2 regions of the Longibacter salinarum genome follow, and region 2 is predicted to be linked to the other one. Evidence: predicted binding sites of a transcription regulator. Region 2 holds the regulator's gene; the other holds the start of a gene.
What was found. The regulator HrcA, encoded in region 2, represses chaperone genes, less so after heat shock. The targets are predictions, from matches to a motif close to TNTTAGCACTCNCNNNNNGNGAGTGCTAANA.
Positions count from the first base shown of each region.

Region 1: groES (co-chaperone GroES) is a predicted target of HrcA. The motif match lies at 2,342-2,372, and genes of this name have one in related genera.

Region 1 covers NZ_PDEQ01000002.1:635,141-646,631, forward strand. Annotated here, with positions in the region: gene mutY (A/G-specific adenine glycosylase) at 1-663, shown strand, start outside; gene CRI94_RS05925 (DUF4199 family protein) at 857-1,330, opposite strand; gene CRI94_RS05930 (DUF2085 domain-containing protein) at 1,569-2,183, opposite strand; gene groES (co-chaperone GroES) at 2,426-2,716, shown strand; gene groL (chaperonin GroEL) at 2,827-4,494, shown strand; RNA gene rnpB (RNase P RNA component class A) at 4,883-5,342, opposite strand; gene CRI94_RS05950 (zinc ribbon domain-containing protein) at 5,445-6,221, opposite strand; gene CRI94_RS05960 (phytoene desaturase) at 6,651-8,237, shown strand; gene CRI94_RS05965 (Na-translocating system protein MpsC family protein) at 8,388-8,753, shown strand; gene CRI94_RS05970 (NADP-dependent isocitrate dehydrogenase) at 9,137-10,687, shown strand; gene CRI94_RS05975 (J domain-containing protein) at 11,089-11,491, shown strand, end outside.
Region 2 covers NZ_PDEQ01000001.1:834,091-845,581, forward strand. Annotated here, with positions in the region: gene CRI94_RS03345 (TIGR02757 family protein) at 1-132, shown strand, start outside; gene CRI94_RS03350 (flavin reductase family protein) at 57-602, opposite strand; gene dnaJ (molecular chaperone DnaJ) at 760-1,899, opposite strand; gene CRI94_RS03360 (nucleotide exchange factor GrpE) at 2,087-2,719, opposite strand; gene hrcA (heat-inducible transcriptional repressor HrcA) at 2,965-4,140, opposite strand; gene CRI94_RS03370 (hypothetical protein) at 4,408-4,647, opposite strand; gene CRI94_RS17605 (hypothetical protein) at 5,154-5,300, opposite strand; gene sppA (signal peptide peptidase SppA) at 6,162-7,964, shown strand; gene CRI94_RS03390 (DUF2339 domain-containing protein) at 8,435-10,774, opposite strand; gene gpmI (2,3-bisphosphoglycerate-independent phosphoglycerate mutase) at 10,822-11,491, opposite strand, start outside.

The DNA of each region.
Region 1 (11,491 bases), on a different contig from region 2:
GTCAGTCGCGTCTTTGCTTCCGACGCCAACATAAAGAAGGCGAAGACGCAGCGGCATTTCCGTCGGCTGGCCGGCGAACTTCTCGATCCAGAGCGCGCGGGTGATTTCAACCAGGCGATGATGGAACTCGGAGCAACGATTTGCACGCCGACCTCTCCGTCGTGCGGTCGGTGTCCGGTCCAGGACGCGTGTGCGGCGTATGCCGAAGGTGAGCCCGAGCAGTACCCGGTGACGCCCGAGTCGAAGCCGGTCCCGCACCACGACATCGCCGTTGGGCTCGTGTTTGACGACGACGGGCGCATACTCATTCAGCGGCGGCCCGAAGATGGGCTCCTTGGCGGCCTCTGGGAGTTCCCGGGAGGAAAAGCGGAAGAGGGCGAGGAGATGGATAAAGCCTGCATCCGTGAGTTACGGGAAGAAGTTGGCATTGACATCGAAGTCGATGCGCCGTTTTACACGCTCTCTCATGCGTACTCGCATTTTAAAATTACCCTCTACGCATTTCGGTGTCGCCTGATCGACGGCGAGCCGACATCTGAGGAGGGACAACCCATCCGGTGGGTTAAGGTCGCCGATCTAGACGAGTACGCATTTCCGCGCGCCAACCGAAAGCTGATTGAAGAGCTGGAGCGCCGACAGGAGGAGCCTTCACTGTTTGATTGAGGATTGAGGATTGAGGATTACGGATTGGGGATTACGGGTTGAGGATTACGGGTTGAGGATGGAGACGGTGATTCTTTTGCTAAACTGCCCAGCTCGTTCGGGACGCATGTGAGCACGTAAAAACGGGTGCCGGCGCGAGGCCAGGCACCCGTTGTGAGCAATAGGGCTGGTGAAATTAGCAGCGTTGGTTCGATTAGCCCAGTGTCTCGTCATTCTTTTTGAAGATCGCTGAGGCAATGGCGCCACCGATCGCGCCGAAAATCGCATAAACCACGGCCGAGACGCCAGTGATCACGATCATGCCACCAACGCTGGTCATGTAGTTCTGAATATTCTGAAGGGCCTCTCGACCCTCTGTGGTCATGCCTTCCATTTGCATCGCCTCGCGAAATTGCTCTTCACTCGTTGGAACGAGGCCGATGGAGCCGAGGATGAATGTAAAGAGTGCGCTCAGAACGGCTGCGAGAACCCCGATACCCGCGCCCATAACGGCCGCATTGCCGGTTTCAACGCTCGTTTGTTCCTGGTCGGTGTAGTACCAGATGCCGGCGATGGCGCCGATAATGACGCCGAGACAACAGAGACAGTTGATGACGCTGATCGGCGAGGTGCTGAGGATTCCGCCGACAAGTCCACCGACGAGGATGGACGATTGCTTGGATGACATAGTGGTCTGGGTGAGTGAGCGCAGATAAAAAGGAAGAATCCCGCGCAGGCACGGCAAAGAAAATGCTACGGCGTGGCCGGGATATTCGTCACGACGTACGCGCAAATGTAGTTACAGCAGCGCAAAATTAAAACGACCTGTCCACGGGAATCGCTTGAGACATTTACGCATGGAGATGAGGAGGGGACGCTCTGCTTCCTTGTTAAGGTCGAGGTCACACCCCGACGTGGTTTGATTGTCAAACATCAGCATCGGTTGTCCGGCGGGTCGAGGTCCCCTCGCTCGATGATACATCTTCATTCGGGTGTGCACGCGTGCGTGCTCGGGAGTTCGCGATAACAACGATAAGCAAGAGTCCGGCGACCACACCGAGCAAAAGTCCGGTCGCGAAGCGGCTCTCCACTGAATTGGTCCAGCCGGAGAGGGATGTCCATTCAGCAACGAATGGGCCGAGCCAGTCGATCGCCAGCGGGATGAGGACCCCGACCAGGGCAAGCCGGAGAACAGATAGCACACGATCCCAGGAGAGCGTCCGGACGTGCTGCAGATGTTTGACGATTGGGACCGCCGTAGCACGAAGGGCTGCCGCCAGCACAACTCCGCCCGCGAGCCCGGAGTAGATACCGATACATCGGTCGCATACGGCCAGGTGGACGCCATCGATTGTCGGAGAGCGGGCAGGGATTTGATGGCAGAGGGGAGCAAAGGCTTGCATCAATAGCCACCTTGTTGCCTCCGGCAGCCAGGGAGGAATCACTGCCAACCCGACGAGCAGAAGGCTTCCGGCAACGCAACCCAGCCAGAGGAACGACATGCGTTGGTCCCACGGCAACGGAGACGACGGGTCGGGCATGGGGAGGGGCCAGAGTGGCGATAGTGAACTGGTTGAAAGGCAAAAACTGGTTACGCGTCCCGTGCTGCGACGTTCGCGATCGGTTAAGCAATCTTCACCCGTCCTGCGGGCCGAAAATAGGAACAGCGTTCCAACGCTCATGTACACGCCCATGGAATTATTAGCACTCGCCATTGGAGAGTGCTAACAGCAAAAAATGTAGGTTCATTTGCACTCACTGCTCACTAATCAAGGAGGATATCATGGCGAGCATCAAACCACTTGGTGACCGCGTGGTCGTCCAGCCGCTCGAGGCGGATGAGAAGACGGAAAGCGGTCTTTACATTCCCGATTCGGCACAGGAGAAGCCACAGAAAGGAACAGTCGTGGCGATTGGGCCGGGTCGTGTCGAGAATGGCACCAAGGTCGATATGACGGTGTCGGAAGGCGACGAGGTTCTTTACGGCAAGTATGCCGGCACCGAAGTGACGCTCGACGGTGGGGACTTCCTCATCATGCGCGAGAGTGACATCTTCGGCGTGATCGAAGGATAAGCCCGCTGCTCCGGCAGACGTACTTGCAGTATTGAGTTGGACCGGTCTTGTCCGGCGGAAGGGCAAGGCTCGTACTCAGCGACACAATCGAATCGAACCAACACTGATTTATGAGCAAGGACATCAAGTTCGAAGAAGAAGCGCGCAATGCCCTGAAGGAGGGTGTTGACACGCTGGCTCGCGCCGTCAAGGTGACGCTCGGGCCGAAAGGACGAAACGTCGTCCTCGAGAAATCCTTCGGCGCCCCGACGATCACCAAAGATGGTGTGTCGGTCGCGAAGGAGATCGAGCTGAAGAACAAAATGCAGAACGTCGGCGCCCAGATGGTCAAGGAGGTTGCCTCCAAGACCTCGGACGTCGCCGGTGACGGTACCACGACGGCTACGGTGCTGGCGCAGGCCATCATCAACAAAGGTCTCAAGAGCGTGACGTCGGGCGCCAACCCGATGGACCTCAAGCGGGGCATCGACGCCGCCGTGCGCGCCATTGTGGCTGACCTCCGCGCCCAGAGCAACGAGGTTGAAGGGAAAGACCGCATCTCGCAGGTTGCCACGATCTCGGCCAACAACGACGACGAGATTGGTAGCCTGATTGCCGATGCCTTTGATCGCGTCGGGAAAGACGGTGTGATCACGGTAGAAGAAGCACGCGGCATCGAGACGTACCTCGACGTGGTCGAAGGTATGCAGTTCGACCGCGGCTACCTCTCGCCGTACTTCGTGACCGACTCCGAGAACATGGAGGCGGTACTCGAAGACGCATACGTGCTCGTGATCGACGGCAAGGTCAGCAAGATGCAAGACCTGCTGCCGATCCTGGAGAAGGTCAGCCAGACCGGCCAGCCGCTCCTCATCATCGCGGAGAACGTCGAGAACGAAGCGCTCGCGACGCTCGTCGTGAACAAGCTGCGCGGAACGCTCAAGGTCGCAGCCGTGAAGGCTCCGGGCTTCGGCGATCGCCGCAAGGCCATGCTCGAAGACATCGCCGTTCTGTCCGGCGGTACGGTCATCTCGGAAGAGAAAGGCTACAAGCTGGAGAGCGCTACGCTCGACATGCTCGGCCAGGCCAACCGCATCACGATCGACAAGGACAGCACCACGGTTGTTGACGGTGCCGGCCAGGAAGAGCAGATCAACGCTCGCGTCAACCAGATCAAGCAGCAGATCAGTTCCTCCACGTCGGACTACGACCGTGAGAAGCTGCAGGAGCGCCTCGCCAAGCTCTCGGGCGGCGTTGCCGTGCTGAAAGTTGGCGCTGCAACCGAGCCGGAGATGAAGGAGAAGAAGGCTCGCGTTGAAGACGCTCTGCACGCCACGCGCGCAGCGGTTGAAGAAGGCATCCTGCCTGGTGGCGGCGTTGCCTACCTTCGCGCCCTCCACGTGCTCGACAACCTCGACGTTGAGAACGAAGATCAGGAGATTGGCGTCGGTATCATCAAGAAGGCCGTTGAAGCGCCGCTCCGCCAGATCGCGGAGAACGCAGGTGCCGAAGGATCCATCGTGGTCCAGAAGGTGCTCAGCGAAGACGGCGACTTCGGCTACAACGCCCGCACGGAGACATACGGCAAGCTTCTCGACGAAGGCGTGATCGACCCGACCAAGGTCACGCGTTCCGCACTCGAGAACGCGGCATCCGTTGCAGCACTGATGCTCACCACCGAGTCTGTCATCGTCACGAAGGAAGACGAAGATGACAGCGGCGGCGGTGGCGGTGCCCCGGCCGGCGGCGGCATGCCTGCCGGAATGGGTGGCATGGGCGGCATGGGCGGCATGATGTAAGCCACAGCCCCGTGTTCGGTGCGTGAGCCTCACTCTCACGCCCGAGCCGTCACGCATTGCGACGTGACAACAAAGCGCCACGCTTCCCCATCAGCGGGAGGCGTGGCGCTTTTTCGTGATGGATGGTGGATTACGGAGTGCGGTTTAACGATCGTGATGGCGGGTCCTGAATCGGCCGGTCGCACGCGTGCAGCGTGGGGAGACATCTCTCACGACCCGTCTTCGGCTGACAGCGTCGCACGGCCGTGCGACGCTGACAATTTGGTGGCGGTGTACGGACTATCGTCACTCCATAAATACAAGCACGTAGAGAAAAAAGCAGCCCCCTTGAATGGAGGCTGCTTTTCTCGGTTATACCGACCCGGTAGGGACCGGCACCAAAATGTGCGGCGCGTGCGAACCTGTAAGCCGAATTCTGTCTTCTTCTGCGGGCCGCCGCGTGCCGCGTGAAGGAGATCATCATCTATCTGGGACGCCCGTCGCCGGACATCTCGAGCAACCTACCCGCACCGCGGTTCGACGGGCCGCCATATCGACCCGAAAGGAGGACCTTTCGAATCGTGCGGTGCTGCTGGGTCTTGCACCCCGTGGGGTTTGCCTGGCCGCCCCGGTCACCCGAGAGCGCCGGTGCGCTCTTACCGCACCCTTTCACCCCTTACCTGTGCCGCGCCCGAAGGCGCAGTCATCGGCGGGACTTCTCTCTGTTGCACGTGCCATACCCGAGTCGGCAGCTCATCCAGTCGGATGCGCCAATCGGGGTCTTCCCGTTAGGAAGCACGGTGCCCTATGGTGTTCGGACTTTCCTCACCGCCGACGTAGGCCGACGGAGCGACAATCCGGTCCGCACGCAGAGAGCCCGGCGAGCCGTGCCCGCCAGGCTCCGTTGGTGTACTTCATTTGACGCTGCGAGACGCAGAAAGGTCCACAAATGGACCTTCGTGGACGGATGCCTACAGGTCGAGACGTTCTTTCATTTCATCCACCGTCTCGTTGTAGAGATCTTGGTCGACAATGATGCGACCGGTGTGCTCACAGGCAACGATGTGCTTCCGCTGGCGGATCTCAACCTGACGCTGGGGCGGAACGGCGAACCCGGCTGCGGCGCCTCGCTTCAGAGGCACGACCGCACGACCGTCGCGGAGACGGTTGCGCAGCTTCGTGTAGGCGTTCAGGTAGCGAGTATCAACTTGCTCCTCAGCTTCCTCGCGGATCGAACTGAGAGCGGATTCCTCGTCTTCCGTCTCCTGGAGGACGTCATTGAGTTTATCCCGGTTCTCCGACAGGACATCGCGGAGATCGTCGAGGCGGGACTGCGTTTCCTCAATCGCGCTTTCGTTGTTCTCGAGCGTCCGGTCGGACTCCTCGATCGTCTCTTTCGCGTTCTTGATGCGCTCCTTTTGCGCTTCAATCTCCTTCGTCAGCGCATCGTACTCGCGGTTGTTGCGTACCTGGAGCTGCTGCTGCTCGTACTTCTCGATCAGCTGCTCAGCTTCTTTGATGTCAAGCTCCGCTTGGCGCTTCGCGACTTTCTTGTCCTTGAGCTCTTGCTCAAACTTCTCCAGGCGCGTCTCCAGTCCGGCCTTCTCGTCCTCGAGATCCTGGATCTCGTCTGGAAGATCCCCGCGGAGCTTCTGGATCTGGTCGATGCGGTTGTCGATGTGCTGGAGACGAACCAGGGCGCGGAGCTGGTCCTCTACCGTCGATTTTTTGGTTTCCGCCGTCGGCATGTAAAAGTGTTCGGCTATGGTCGTGATGTTCGGGAGCGGGCAGTAGGTGCAAACCCCCGGCCGCACGGGAAGTTCAGTTTATGATGTGTAGGCACTTCGATTTCCTGCGAAGAAGACGGGCGGGACGTGGGAAGTGGGGAGGTATGGAAGTGGGGAGGTATGGAAGTGGGGAGGTATGGAAGTGTGGAAGTGTGGAAGTATGGAAGTGTGGAAGTGTGGAAGTGGGGAAGTGTGGAAGTATGGAAGTCGGCAGCGGGCGCAACGTGGTAGCAGGTTCGTTCGGCGTCGCATTTCGCACTTCCCATTTCGCCCTTCGCATTCGAACGGGTGTAACCGAAGCGTCGCGGTTGAGGTGAACCTGGCTGGTCGGGGCGGCGTTGGCAGAGGCGCACAAACGGTTCACACTCGACGTGGAGAAATATGAGTTGGATGCAAAAGATGGTTCGCCGGGAGAATGTGTCGTTGAATACGCGCACAGAGCCCGTTCCTGCCGGACCGGATGCCCCGCATGCCGTCGTCATTGGCGCCGGATTCGGCGGTCTCGCTGCGGCAATTCGTCTCGGTGTCCGCGGCTTTCGCGTAACTCTGCTCGATCGCCTCGACCAGCCAGGCGGCAGAGCGCGCGTATTCGAACAGGATGGATTCACCTTCGATGCGGGCCCGACTGTGGTGACCGCCCCGTTTCTGTTCGAAGAACTGTGGTCCCTCTGTGGGAAAAACCTCTCCGACGACGTCGAACTGGTCCCGGTCGATCCATTTTATCGCATCCGATTCGATGACGGGACGCACTTCGACTATAACGGTGACATGGACGATATGGTGCGAGAGATCCGCAAGTTCGCCCCGTCGGACGTGGACGGCTACAAGCGATTTCTGGAGAAGAGTGAGGAGATCTTCGATATCGGGTTTGAGGAACTCGGACACGTTCCGTTCGACGACCTGACCGATATGCTGAAAATCATCCCGGCGATGGTAAAGCTGCAGAGTCATCGCACGGTGTATAGCCTCGTGTCGAAGTACGTCGAGCATCCGAAAGTTCGGAAGGTGCTCTCCTTCCATCCACTGCTCGTGGGAGGAAACCCGTTCACGACGACCTCGATCTATACTCTCATTGCGTTCCTCGAGCGCAAGTGGGGCGTCTGGTATTCGATGGGTGGTACGGGTTCGCTGGTGTCTGGTCTTTCGGATCTCATCGATGAAATTGGGGGAACCCAGCGCTATGGCGCGGATGTCGAGCAGATCCTCGTCGACAACGGGCGGGCGAGCGGTGTGCGGTTGGCCGACGGCGAGGTGATCAATGCGGATCTCGTCGTTTCCAATGCCGATGTGGGTTGGACCTACCGCCATATGATCCACCCGGAGGACCGCGACACCTGGACGGATCGGCGTGTGGAAAACATGAACTACTCGATGAGCCTCTTCGTCTGGTACTTCGGCACCGACCGGAAATATGAGGACGTCGAACACCACACCATTCTGATGGGGGAGCGTTACGAGTCGTTGCTGGACGACATCTTCCACAACAAGGAACTCGCCGAGGACTTTAGCCTCTATCTCCATCGTCCGACGAAGACCGACCCGTCCATGGCGCCGGAGGGGCACGACGCATTCTACGTTCTCTCTCCCGTCCCACACCTGGAGAGCGGCGTCGACTGGCGCGTTCAGGCGGAGCCGTACCGCCAAGCCGTCTCGGATTATCTGGAGCAAACGATCCTGCCCGACCTCGACGACCACCTTGTGACGTCGCGTATGCTGACGCCGCGAGAATTCCTGACGGACTACAAGAGTCTAAAAGGCGCTGCCTTCAGCGTGGAGCCGATTCTGCAGCAGAGCGCCTGGTTCCGTCCGCACAATCGGAGCGAAGACGTGGAGCACCTCTACTTCGTCGGAGCAGGAACACACCCCGGAGCTGGCATGCCGGGCGTCCTCTCGACGGCACGCGTGCTCGACACGACCGTGCCCAACCCGGATGCATTCAGCCCGACTCGCGCACCGCAGCAAGAGGTGACGGTCTAACACTGTTGGGTACTATTGCGCCAGGAAGGATGCATTCATTTATGCCTCCGATAGCATGGTTGCTGTCGGGGGCAAACTTTTGTCTGTCCGATTTGGTTGGCGAATACGGTTATTACCTACTTGCCTCCAGTCTAGACATTCTTCTAACCGATGAATCGAACGAAAGGACAGGTCGAAGCTGAAATCACCGAGGCTATCACGCGATTTGAACGTGAATACCTGGGCAGGGGCCCGCGCGAGGCCAAAGCCTACATCCTTGACGATATGGTGCTCGTTCGACTCACAGGCATTCTAAGTCCGGCCGAGCGTCAGCTCAGTAGCGAGCCGAACGGCATCGAAATGATCAAGCAGATGCGCTCCCGTCTCGTGGAGAGCTGCAGCGATGATCTGGAGGCCCTTATCGAAGAAGAAACAGGACTGAATGTCGTGAGCATGCATACAGATATCAGCGCACAGACCGGCGAGCGGGTGTTCGTTTTTGTGGTGGACGGGGATCTGGGTGCTCGGTGGCGATGACTCGCTACCGAAATTGACGACTCGGTTCCTCTTCGTGCACAAACTGTGAAAATGTGTTGCGCCGGGGTTGGCGTCTGGAATATGAATCTGGATTCCGAGTAGATTAGGGCCGTGCGACAGGATCTGCGGAGCGGCGGTTGCCGAGCTAGAAGATCAGGTCGTCCCAACATATTGACTGCGCCTTCGAGCGAGGCGAACGTGGCGATGGGATCGGGTTTGGCCCGAACGTCGACGCGGTCGCTGAGATGGCAGGCCGGCTTGGATACACAACTCGTGTATCGAGGGCGGCCTTTTTCTATGCTACGGAGTTTCGCCGCGACGTGCGACTCACTGCTGAAGGCCAGTTCATCCTCAACTGATCTTTTCTCCGCACGATCATTCTTATGAACGCTTTCCCTGCATCCCCTGAGCCGACAACTCATACCTCATCCGATGGAGCTTCGGCACAGGTCCAGCTATCACCGACTCCACGGCGACGTCTCGAAGAAACGGGCGTTGTGCCGATTGCTGTGGCCTACGGAGACGGCATTGGACCGGAGATTACGGAGTCCGTTCTTCGCGTTCTCGATCACGCCGATGCTCCCTTATCGTACGATGTCATCGAAGTAGGCCGCTCAGCCTACGAGCGCGGGATTACGTCCGGCATCCCCGACGAGGCATGGGACGCGATACGCCGAAATAGAGTCTTCCTCAAAGGCCCAATTACCACGCCACAGGGCGGTGGATACAAAAGCCTGAACGTTACCATTCGGAAGGCGCTCAGTCTGTTCGCGAATGTCCGGCCCACGACGTCGTACGCGCCATATGTTGCGTCTCCGCATCCCGACATGGATCTCGTCATCATCCGGGAGAACGAAGAGGACCTCTACGCCGGAATCGAACATCGTCAGACCCAGGAGGTGCATCAGATTCTGAAACTGATCACGCGTCCGGGATCCGAGCGCATCGTTCGGTACGCGTTCGAATATGCACGGGCATATGGCCGGACGAACGTGACGTGCATGACAAAGGATAACATCCAGAAGCAGACGGACGGGCTCTTCCACGAGGTTTTCCGTGAGGTGGCCAGAGAGTACCCGGACATTGAGAGCGACCACCAGATCATCGACATCGGCGCGGCCCGCGTAGCAGCACAGCCCGAGGCCTTCGATGTCATCGTCACACCGAACCTGTACGGGGACATCCTGTCCGACATCGCCGCTCAGATTGCCGGGTCCGTTGGTCTTGCTGGCTCAGCGAACGTCGGCGCACAGGTCGCCATGTTCGAGGCGGTGCATGGCTCGGCGCCGGATATCGCAGGGCGTGGGATCGCCAACCCGTCGGGGCTCCTGGTAGCAGCGACACAGATGCTCGTTCACATCGGTGCATCGGAGGTGGCGCAGACCATCCGGAACGCGTGGTTGAGGACGCTGGAGGACGGCATTCACCCCGCGGACATCTACCGGGAAGGAGTGTCGAAGCAGAAGGTCGGGTCCGAAGGTTTCACGAATGCAGTGATCGACCGGCTCGGTGATTCTCCGAAGCACCTCAAACCCGTACGGTTCAAGTCCTGCGGCATCCGGGTTTCGCTATCCGAGCGGCCGAACCAGAAGAAAGAGCTGCAGGGCGTCGACGTGTTCATCGATTGGGATCAGCATGATCGGGATCCGGACACGATCGGGCACGGTCTGTCTATGGCGGCGAAGACGTGTGGGTGGACGCTCAAAATGATCACGAACCGCGGCGTGAAAGTCTTCCCGGACGGATTGCCGGAAACGTTCTGGACCGATCACTGGCGGTGCCGTTTCCTGCCAGAGAATGGGGGTACGGTAACATTCGACTCCGTTCTCGAACTGCTCGGTGTTCTGCATGGAGACGGATGGGACGTAATCAAGACCGAACATCTGTACACGTTTGACGGAGAGCGTGCCTACTCGCTCGGTCAGGGTGAGTAAACGCCTTCGTTTCTCCCAACAAATGGCTTCACAAGGCGCCTTCGGCCGATCGGTCGGGGGCGTCTTTGCGTTGGTTAATATTGTTTAGGCGCAAAATATCTGCGTCTCCAACGGCTTCGATTCCGGTGATACGTCAACCGCCAGCAGAAAAACCGTTGAACCGGTTCACTTCTCAACGCGGAGCCGCTGCGACGACACGGTTTGGGTAATCTGGACAGTATCATTCGGAAAACGTATAGACGGACTCCTGTACGGAATGGGATATCACAAATGATCGTTGAAGTGACGGTGTTGCCGGAAATGTGCGGACGATGATAGATTCGTCTTCAGGACTGATCCTACGGTCGCGTTGCTCGTAGGAGCCATGTATACGAGTCCGCTGCCGATTTCCAATCGACGCAATGTCCCAGTTCGACCCTTCATCGTCCGACTATTACGAGCGGTTGGGACTCTCCGCTTCGGCGTCTCGGAAAGCGATACGGAAGGCATATCGTTCGGTGGCGCGCAAGACACACCCCGATCGGAACCCGAACGATCCTCGAGCCGCGCACCGGTTTCAACGGATTCGGGAGGCCTATGAGGTGTTGTCGGACGACGAGGCCCGCGCGGACTACGACCGGCAGCGAACATCGACGGTCCGAAGTACCGGTTTAACCGCTGCACCTCGTCTCGATGTCGGATGCATGGCTTACGCCGCGTGGCGGGTGCTCGTGGGCGTGATCGCGGCCCTCATTTTCGTCGCGATGGAAATGGCGGGTCTCTGGGAGCTAAACGACGCGGAGTCCACGACGTGGGTGATTGTCG
Region 2 (11,491 bases):
CTCCTCACTCCCGATGACCCGGCGCGCTACGACTTCGCTTTCTTCGGCGTCGGTGCTCACGACGATCCGCTCGCAGACGAGTTTACGGGGGGCAACAAACTGGACGTAAGCTCGCTACCAACGGATCGGTAGCTCGATTGGTAGTACAGCACGGCGCCATTATCCACGCCGTCGTGCAGGCCAACGACGTGACCGAGAAACAGGCTGTGGTCCGCTGCCGGCAAGACGGAATGTCGAGTACAGTTCAGGACGCTCGTCACGTCCTCAATGATCGGCGTCCCAAACTCGTTAATCTTGTGCGGTACGTTCTCAAATTGCTCCGCGCCAGTCAAATGAGGCTTTGCGAAATGATTCGCAAGGTGCACCTGTCCTTCCCCGATGATGTGGACGGCAAAATGGTCTGCCTCCGTCAGCAGTCGGTGCGATTCCGCCGTCTTCGTCACGTTGAATGAAATCAACGCCGGATCAAGCGATACGCTCGTGAACGAGCCAATGGTGATACCTCGTATTTCTTCACCATGGCTCACAGTCACGACGACAACAGGAGAAGGAAGCCGCCGCATCGTCAAACGAAAGGCCGTTGCATCGACCGGGTCAGTCATACTGGAGAGGGGAAACAGAAAGGATAGACCGCCGACGTGTCGAGCGCCAGCGCAAACAATTTGTATCAACGACACGAAGCCGACGCATCAGCATGGACGACAGATCCATTGACGTCGGCTTCGTTACGCTCCGGAAAGGACACGAGCGATCCGTGCGTCAGGAGAAAACGTCGCGGACGCGGCTGAAGAACGACTTCTCGGGCGGCCCGGGCTCCGGATCCGGCTGAAAGTTTTCGTGATCCGCAAGCTCTTCAAGCATTCTAAGTTCTTCTTCGTTGAGCTGTTGCGGGGTCCAGACGTGAACGCGAATCATCTGGTCACCGCGCTTATTACTGTTGAGATCCGGAATTCCGCGTTCTCGCATCCGAAGAATGCGTCCCGCTTGCGTTCCGGGATCCACTTGCAGGCGCGCTCTACCCTTCAGCGTCGGCACCTCGACCTCCGTCCCGAGCGCGGCCTCCGAAAACGAGAGGTATACATCTGTGTAAATGTCGAGGCCGTCCCGAACGAAGTCCTGATGCTCTTTCTCCTTGATCTCGATCCGGAGGTCACCGGTCAAGCCACCGCGAAGTCCCGCATTTCCGGCGTCGGACAGGGTGAGGAAGTTGCCCTCCATAACCCCCGGAGGCACGTTAATCGAAATCGTCTCCTCCCCTTCGACCCGGCCTTCACCACCACAATCGTCGCAGGGATTCTCAATAATGCGCCCTTCCCCGTTACACTCAGGGCAAGACTGCACATTCACAAACTGTCCGAAGACAGACTGCGAGACCTGACGGATCTCTCCCGTGCCGTCGCATTTCGGGCACATGATGTAGTTCTCTCCGTCCATCCCCCCTTCGGCACCCGTTCCATCACAGGTCTCACAGCCGATGAATTTGCGGACCTTAATATTCTTCTCGACGCCCTCGGCAATTTCTTCCAGCGTCAGCGGAAGCGTAATTCGAAGGTCGCTCCCCGGACGCCCTCGCGTCCGACGAGACCGCTGACCAAACCCGCCGCGGCCACCGAAGATGTCGTTGAACGCGCTGAAGATGTCGCTGATATCCTGGAATCCGCTGGCACCGCCGTTCTGGCCGAGCCCCGCGTGTCCGTAGCGGTCATACCGCTGACGCTTTTGCTGGTCGGAGAGAACGTCGTACGCTTCCGCAGCCTGTTTGAACTTCTTTTCTGCCTCGGGGTCATCCGGATTTCGATCCGGATGATATTGCATGGCCTTTTTGCGGTACGCCTTTTTGATCTCTTTCTCGGAGGCATCTTGTGCAACTCCGAGAATGTCGTAATAATCTTCCGGCATGAGGACGTGTGAAGTTCGGAGAACAGACCGGTGCCTCGGAATGAGGCCCCCGGCATCAGCGAAAGGGTGTTGAAGGGTACGCAATCAAAGCGTGTCGGGAGCGTGGCGCCGCCTTGTCCACGCCAAAGATCCTGCCAGACCGGCTTCAAACCGTGGTGGTCGGCGGCCGCTCAACACGAGGAGAAGGTTACGAAGCGACAATAACGCGGCTGTGGCGAATGACGCGGTCGCCCATCCGATAGCCCGGCTGCACCTCAGTCAGCACCGTACCCGGCTCGACGCCTTCAGGGGCCGGCTGCTGCATCATGGCTTCGTGCAGGGACTCATCAAACGGCTCCCCTTCGGCATCGATGCGTTCGACGCCAAGACTCTGGAGCTCGTCGACAAACTTGCGGTGGACCATCTCGACACCGTTGCGGAGCGAATCATAGGCGGCTTCTGCATCCTGCTTCTCCGCCAGTTCCTCGGACGCATCCATCGATCGTCCCATATCGTCGAGAACGCCCAGCATGGCCTTCACGACATCAACCTGCCCCGCACTGTAGCGGCGCGTGGTCTCCCGGTCCATGCGGCGACGAAAATTCTCGAACTCGGCGGCTTTCCGCAAATACTTCTCGTTGACCTCGTCCAGTTCGTTCTGCACGGAGGAAAGCTCCTGCTGGAGCTCTTCGATCCGCTCTGTGGCCTCTACGCTCAGGTCACCAGCTTCACCGGAGGCTTCCGGCTGCTCGCTCGACGCCTCCTCGGAAGGCGTTTGTGCCGCGTCGGCGGATTCGTTTTCCGCCGATTCATTTATTTCTGTCGATTCAGGTGTACTCACAGGAACGTTCGACGGACTGGTTAACAAAACATGATCGGAGCCGAGAGGCGACTCGGCGGGGTGGTATCCACCCGGAAGATTCCGTGCCGTAACTACACTCGCTTTCCGACGGTTCTCCCGGTTAAAGGTTCGCGGTGGAGAACCAGCAGACGCCGGCTACGACGAGCTGGGACTGCACTTCACACAATTCTTCTATACGAACACCCCGTGAGGGTGACTGCTCACCACGACCTATCCGCGACGCGCTATTCGTCCCCCGACGTGTCTGGAAGGCTTCCAGACTGGTCCATGATGGACTCAACATCCGTTATTTCTGCGCCAAGCGGCACATCAGATTCATCCCCCGAGGGCCGATTCACAACCGCCGCCATGCTCTCCACAAGAGCGACAACTCTCCAGTACTCCATGCGCGTCGGGCCGATTACGCCAAGCACACCGACCGTCCCGCCGAAACTGTAGGGCGACGTCACAATCGAGTAGGAATCCATATCCTCCAGTCCCTCGCTTCCGATCTTAATCGCCGCCTGTCCGATCGCATCGCTCTCGACGTCGAACACGGTCTCGAGCCACTCAACGACACGATCCTCGTCTTCGATTACTTCAATGAACCTGCGGACATCGTCGGGCTCCTGAAACTCGGGCTGCGTCAATATATTCTGCGTTCCACCAAGCCGCAGGCGAGCTTCGTTCGGTTCACTAAAGATCGGGTTCGAGCGATCCATAATAAACTGAACGACTCCCGTCGGATCGTCGATATCGCGGACACGCTCCTCGTGCGTTTCCCGGATTTCTTTCAGCGTCAATCCGGCCAGTCGCTCGTTCAGGATTGACACAACGCGGCTCAGCTCTGAACGGCGAAGATCCGACTCAAAGCCTAAAACGATCGTCTTCACGAGACCGCCGCTCACGCTGAGCACGAACATCAATCGACCGCCAGTGAGCGGCACGATGTCAAGTTGCTCGAGCGTGCCACTGGACATATTCGGCGTAAGCGCAACACCGAGCAGATTTGTAAGCTGGCTCAGAAGTCTCGTACTCTCCCTTAACAGCTCGTCGGTATCAGCCACCAAAGAGGCAAGCTGAATTGTGAGAGCGCGGCGCTCAGCAGGCGTCAGCTCTGGCGTGTCCATCAGGCTATCGACGAACGTTCGATAGCCAAGCTTGGTCGGCACACGACCGGCAGACGTATACGGATGTCCGAGATATCCCATGTCCTCCAGATCCGACATGGTATTGCGGATCGAGGCGGGACTCAGTCCGATGTCGAACTGCTTTGAAAGCGAACGCGACCCAACGGGACCCGCCGTGTCAACAAATTGCTTGACGACCAGGCCCAGGATGTCTTGCTCTCGCTCGCTAAGCTCCGGTCGGTCTTCGAATGATGTTGACGATGTATCGCGAGGGGAATTCGGATTACTCACGATCGCTCACAGGTTATGACTGGCTCTGCGAACTACGATCGAGGGCCGATCGCGGACACATTGGTCCATCAATCGACCCTCGTGATGCTATGTACTTGATAATTTTTGTCGGGTTTCGCCGCAACACAGCCATTTCCCTGCTTCAGACACGGCCTTCAAATCTCGCATGGTCAAATACGGGTAAACAGCGAAGATACAGGAATATAGCACGGTTGGACCGCGTGCGGAGAGACCACCTGGACGGTTCACCGTTCCTATGCGAAAAAACTACCGATCACGCCCCGTCCGACGATCCGCGCCGGCGTCTTGATCGGACCGCTCTCGCGCTGCAGAGCGCCCATCATCCAACCGCCGAAGTTCGGTCTCACGGTTAACCTCGATCGTCCGATCCTCCGTCTTGATGGTATCCGTACGCGTTCTTCGAACAGAGTGACCAACGGCTTCATCCTTCCTCTCGCGTCCGTTCTCGTTCCGGCCGGACGTCCGGGCACGGGACCGGACAGACATGTTATTGTCGTTAGCATCGGAGGTCTTCTGTTCGAATGTCTCATCTTTCGTTCGACCACGACGTTCACCTCCATGTTCGATCGCTCGCTCGGATCGGCGATTCCTGGCAGACAAGTCACGTCGATCTTGTCGTCTCCTTCTCACGTCAGGCCGCCGTCGATCGCGGTCTGGACGACGATTATGTTCCACGCGATGGTGAACGCCATATTTGTACCTCGACCCCGGCCTATGTGAGGATCTAGCGGACGTCGACCCGTGAAACGGGCTTCGGTAATCGAATGACCGGAACGCAGCATGACGATCATCAAAGATGCCGATGTCATCAGGCAGGAGCGGGATCGGTGCCAACCGCTGGTGTCGATGTGCGCGAATGAGGCGACTTCGGCGAATGGGCACGGCCTCTCCTCGCCGAAGACGAACAACGGCTGCACGGAGGACACGGGGTCGGTAATGCCCCCTCGACGGTTCGAGAGCGAGAATCTCATAGCCTCGTCGGGGCTTTCCGATCAAAGCAACGTCTCGATCCAGCGCAACTCGTCCGCCCCTCCAGATTCGGGCCCGCGTCCGACGAATACCTCGCGGGAGTCGATCGACTGTGCCCAGGTAGCGGCCACGACGATAGACATCAATGCCTTCGATGACGATGTCAACATGAGCTCGGCGCCAGGACGCACGTCTGGTCACATAGCGATAGCGCGTGTGGCCCTCGAACCTGCGTGCCCGCCGGTGTTGCCCTACGCGAATGACCTGCCGATATTCAAATCGTGGCTCGATCCGCGCACGATGCCACCGTCGCCACGGCCAGTCGCCAGCATTTTGCAACCTGTGTTTGGCGTCGGAGTCTGCCTGCACATATGCAGCATCTGATGCCACGGCTGATCCCGACCCGAATACCCAAAGCAGGGAAACCGTGCAAAAGAGAACCGTAACCAGAACGCGGCTCGGTACGTTCTCAAAACGGTTCGCGGAAGAAGCGGCCTTCGTCGTCAGTCTCAGCATAACGACCTGCAGGTTTTGGAGAGAGGCTGGGTCATCGAAATAGACGTCGTTCGTAATGCGCGGAACGACGACGCGCCCCATAGAAGCCCCGAAATCATGCCGTCCCCTTGCTAGTCCGCCGTCCATCGACCCGAACCCGCGTTCTGAGCCGATGAAGCCGTGTTCTTCTTACCAGAAGATCAGTCCGGTCTTGTTCAGCGTATTCTTTACTACACAGTCGAGTGTCTTCCAGGGTGGACACCATGGCACCTTGCGAGGCGATGAATGCCCGAAATGCTTGCACGAACTCACCGGGTTCGGAGAGTGGAGCTTTGCGTTGCGTTTGCTTCCAGGGCATCGGTGCGACGATTCTGTAGCAGATCGAACAGACACCAAAATCCACTGCGCCCCCGGAAACGTGTCGCCACGCATTGTGTGTAACCGTCGCGTCTTCTGGCCCGTGTTCTATGTAGGCTTCATCGCGTCACCCTGCGCAAGGGCTCTCTCTTCCCCGTTCACCCACTGACCGGTTTAACATGCGGTTTTTATCCACCTTAGCGGCGAGTGTCCTCGGCACTCTCATCGCCGTTGGGGCCCTCCTACTCTTCGTCTTCTTTTTCATCTTTGCTATCAGTCTGTCGGCGGATACAACGCCGCAGGTACAGCGCAGCACGATCCTCACTCTCGACATCCAGGGTCCCATCCCAGAACGGGTCTCGAAGGATCCGTTCACACGTGCGATTGCCGATCAGCCGAAGTACGACGTGAGTGATGTCCTCTCCGCACTTTCGAAAGCTGAGAAAGACGATCGGATCTCCGGCCTATGGATTCGCCTGAAGGGCACGCAGGCCTCATGGGCAACGCTGGAACAGATCCGAAATGCGATCACAGCATTCCGTGATAGCGGAAAACCAGTCATCGCTTCGAGCGGGGACTTCGGCATGATCGAGAAGGATTATTTCCTCGCGAGCGCAGCGGACAGCATATATGCGGGCCCGGTCACGGCATTCGAGTTCAACGGATTTTATCTCCCGCAGACGTTCTTCAAGGGGACGCTTGACAAACTGGGAATCGAACCCAAGGTCGTCCGCGCCGGACAATACAAGAGCGCCATTGAGACCTTCACGCGAAATGATCTGTCGGAGGAGAATGAGGAGCAGCTGCAGGCAATCATCGATACGCAGTACGACGTTTTCTTAAATGCTATCGCCGATTCCCGCTCGATCGACGAGCAACGGCTACGTGACATCGCGAGCACCGATGCTCCGATGGATGTTCGTCCAGCGAAAGACCTCGGGATGATTGACGATGTCCGATACACCGACGAGGTCGTGGATGTCCTGCGTGGAATCGTCGGCGTCTCCCCGTCGGACGATGTCCGGATGATGGGTATAGATGACTACGCGAGAGTGCCGAGCAGCGATGTCGGGCTGGAGACGACCGGTGACGGACGCGTCGCCGTCATCTACGGAACTGGACAGATCGTCCCGGGCGACGACGACGGAGGTGCCTTTGGCAGCTCCGGTATGATGGCGTCCGATCCGATCATCGAAGCTTTCGAAAATGCCCGCGAGAACGAGTCGATCAAGGCGATTGTCTTTCGCGTGGACTCACCCGGCGGCTCTGCGGCTGCCAGCGAAGCCATCTGGCGTGCCGTCAAGCGAACGAAGGAAGTAAAGCCCGTCATCGTATCTATGGGCAATCTGGCGGCATCAGGTGGTTATTATGTTGCCGCGCCGGCGGACACCATCGTCGCGAGCCCAAGCACGATCACGGGCTCGATCGGCGTATTCGGTCTCCTGTTTAACGTAGAGGGGCTCTTGACGGATAAGCTCGGCGTCGGCCTCGACAACGTCAGCACCAGCGATCTGGCGGATATGTACTCCCCGTTCTCGGACTTTTCGGAGCAGGAACGGACCCTCCTTGCCAGCTCCATCGACCGAACCTACCAGACGTTCCTCCAGCGTGTTGCAGAAGGACGCAAGATGTCGGTTGAAGCAGTGGATTCGGTCGCGCAGGGACGCGTCTGGACCGGACGTGATGCGCAGGAAGCGGGTCTCGTTGATGTCCTCGGCGGACTATCTGAAGCCGTTCGCATCGCGGGCGAAAAAGGCGGTCTCGGTGAGGGCCCGTACGCGGTGCAAACCCTTCCGCGACAGAAGACCTTCTTCGAGAAACTGAACGAAGATCTATCGAGTCAGGCAGCGCGCGTCTACTTCGATCAGACAGCGTCCGACCTCGAACGTCAGATGCAGGCAAAGCGTGACCGGATTCGATACTATCTCAGTCAGTCCGGGACGGTGCAGGCGGTACTGCCCTACGAGATTGACATCCAGTAATCGGATCCCGCCATCTGCATGACCTAGGACACGGGCCGCTCTCGCCGGAGCGGCCCGTTTTTTATTCTGCACATTCGCGGTGGACGTTATACCTTTTCGACTTTCAAAGGTCGGTGTCTCCAACGGCTTCGATTCGGCGGACGCACCACACCCTAGCAGAAGATCGTCTAAACGGATCCCGTTGAAAACTTGCTTGGCGGATGGATCTCAAAAACGCACGCTCGGTCGTTCCTGTCTAGTCGCAGGCCGGGCGGTGATCCGATGACACGTGTGCTATAGACACGGTGCGCGAAACAAACGAGGCGTGGTTGCGCAGGCGTCCCAAGGACCGACCGTCGGGTCGAGAGGTCCGTCCTTTGGATGGTCGAAGGCGGTCCGCCAAACAGGTTCTTAACCGGTTCTCTTCCCAACGCGCAGCCGCTGCGAGGACACGGCTTGGGCGACCCCGACGATATCATTCGGAAAACGTATTAGTTCTCCTCGTCGACTCGCACTCGATCCTCTTCCCCACTCGGCAACAGACCCGGTAGCAGGTATCCAGCAAGCAGCAGCACGATACCGAACCCAAGGAAGATGAAGATGCGAGCAGCCGGGGACAGAGCGGAGAGATCCAGGAGAAACAGTTTCGCTACGACGAGCAAGAGCGTCGCGAACCCGGCATACTGCACCTCTGAGCGATTGGACACCGTTCCGAAAATGATGCCGACCATCGCGGTCGCCCCCCATATCGACGATACGATTCCGGCCCCGCCTCCGAAGCCGTCAACCACGTGAGCGGTCCACACGAGCCACAGAACCAGTGTCCCAAGCCGGTAGACTGCCGCTACGACCTCGGGGCGACTCCATACCGCTACGCTGACGAACAGACCCACCACAGCGAACTGAACGATGGCCGTCTCGAGTGTCATCGTGCCCATACCCGATGCCCAGATCTCCGTCGCGAACGACATCGAGACGAGTAGAAAGAGCCCGTGGCTGACCCAACCGACCGTTCGTCGTACCGGAGACAGCACGGTTCCATTCACAAGCTTTGGAACGCGGGCGATCGCAAACAGCGTTGTCGCGTGCAGCGCCCAGATGAAGCGCGTCCAGGTCAGTGCGTGGCTTGGCTCGCCGATCATGTGCCACGTCCATGCTGCAAGAAGTGAATTGGCCCCAACGAAATAAACGCGTCGGACCGAACGAGACCGCACAAGAAATGCGCTACCGAACATCAGCACAGCGACAATTAAGCGACCCGTCATTGTCGAAAGGTCACTCTCTATGCGCGGGAGATCCACTTGAAACGACTCGACAGCGACGAGGAGGAAAAGGATGTGGCCAACCGTACGGAGCGCCCGAGGGGCCCCTCGGCGAGCGATCGCGAAATGTCCTGCCGCCTGAACAGCCAGGAGAACGGTGATGTATGGTCCGTCTACCGCTGTTCCAATAGACGCTGTCACAAGTAGAGACGCAAGCACGGCATAAACGGTACGTTCTAATTCGAGCGCCATTCGGCTCGCCCACTCGCTCCCCAGTGCGTACATGACTGCGAGGACAAGCATGAGGAAAGCAGCGGCCCCTTCGCCTAGATCCCAGTTCGCGACCGTTATAACCACAAACAGCGTCGGCGTGACCGTGGATGCAAAAATGATCCCGGTCTTCGTCCAGAGACTACGTGTCGTCTCCTCGGCTCCCTCCTCCGTGGTACGATTCTCAACCTGGGACTGGACCCACGCGGGCAATCGAGACATCCACCGTTCTCGTAGCGCACCAGCGCGTACAATTTGGTACGCGAGAGGAATCACGGCCGATGCTAGCCAGGCGGCAACCGCACTCACCTGAATTGACACCCGGTCCACGTCCGTGGCATCGCCGGTGCCGACGAACGAGAGCGTAGAGACCCACGCGACCAGCGTGACGAGCCACATGCCTCCGATGGAGGTGTACAGCATCGTAATCCAGCCGCGTAACCAAAAGAGCGACGTGGTCAAGACAAGCACGACGAGAGCGTACCCGACGAGACCCGGCACCGAACCGGCATCCGTGTAGAGCACGAAGGGCGTCGCGTAGGCGCCCAACGAGCCGATGACCGCCATGATCGGCTCCTCCTGCCGCACGGCCACCCCGAACGTCCCAAGGGTCACAATGACCATCAGGGCGAACGCCGCCGGGTAGCCAGCCAGGCCGTAGAGCTGATAGGCGCTGAAGATGGAAACGTAAAGCGTAGCAGAGCTCCCGCCCAGAAGGACTTGGCCGAACCGCGGGCGCTCGTCATACAGCCGAAGCCCAGCATACAGCAAGCTCACACCGAGTCCGCCGCCGAAGGCGATACGAATAATCGGGCCGAGCCAGTTCTGCTCCACCGCGTAGCGAAAAAGAAAGGCAAGGCCGAAAAGCAGTAGCGCGATTCCGATGCGGCTGAGCCAATCCTCTGTTGTCGCTCCGAGCACGGTCTTCAGCCACCCACCCGCACGGCCGGGGAGAGCGGTCCCCATCCGGCGGGACGACGTTGCCTCTCGCGAGCCGCCCTTGCCAAACCGATCGCTATCCGCACGTTCCGCCTCGGCTTCGCCCTCTACCGTCCGTGACGACCCACCGGTGGCGGATTCACTTGACTTGAGCTCGGCTGGAGACGTGGAGGCACGTCCCGCCTGTTCTTCCGATAGCACATCGTTCTCCGGTTCAGACGATGACGTGCGCGAGCCAATCTCACGTTCGATGCGGAGGACCGCGTCGAATAATTTGTCGACGCGTTGCTCCAACCGATCAACTCGGTCGCCGAGGTCCGGATTATCGTTCTTGCGCGGTGAGGTCTCGTCCGGTGGCACACTTTTATGCTTCGATTGCGGGTCACGTGCGATCGGGCGGCACCAGGCTAGAGGTCAACCAACACGTCGCCATCCATAGCCTCCGGCGCTTCGACACCGAGCATTGCCAGAATCGTCGGCGCGACATCTCCGAGCTTCCCGTCCCGTACCGGCCCCTGTACGTCGTCATGAATCACGATGTGCGGGACAAGTGACGTGGTATGCGCTGTGTGCGGGGACCCGTCCGGATTGCGCAGCTTGTCTGCGTTTCCATGGTCCGCGATGATGCTGACGGAGTATCCCTCCTCGCGGGCCGTATCGACGACCTCTCGTGCCGCCTCATCCACGGCCTCACACGCCTGCACCGCCGCTTCGAAATCACCCGTGTGGCCCACCATGTCCGGGTTCGCAAAGTTGAGAACGACGAGATTGTATGCCTCATCCCCAATCGCTGCGCACGTGCGTGCAGCGACTTCGGGCGCACTCATCTCGGGCTGCAGGTCATACGTCGCAACCTGTGGTGACGGAATCAGAAGCCGATCTTCTCCTAGAAAGGGCTCTTCTCGTCCCCCACTGAAGAAGTAGGTCACGTGTGCATACTTCTCCGTCTCAGCAACGCGCAGTTGCCGGCCTCCATTTCGGCTGATGACCTCCCCGAGGGTATCCTCAAGGTTCAGTTTATCGAATGCGACGGGTACATCGAAGTCATCGTCATACGGTGTCATCGTGGCGTAGTAC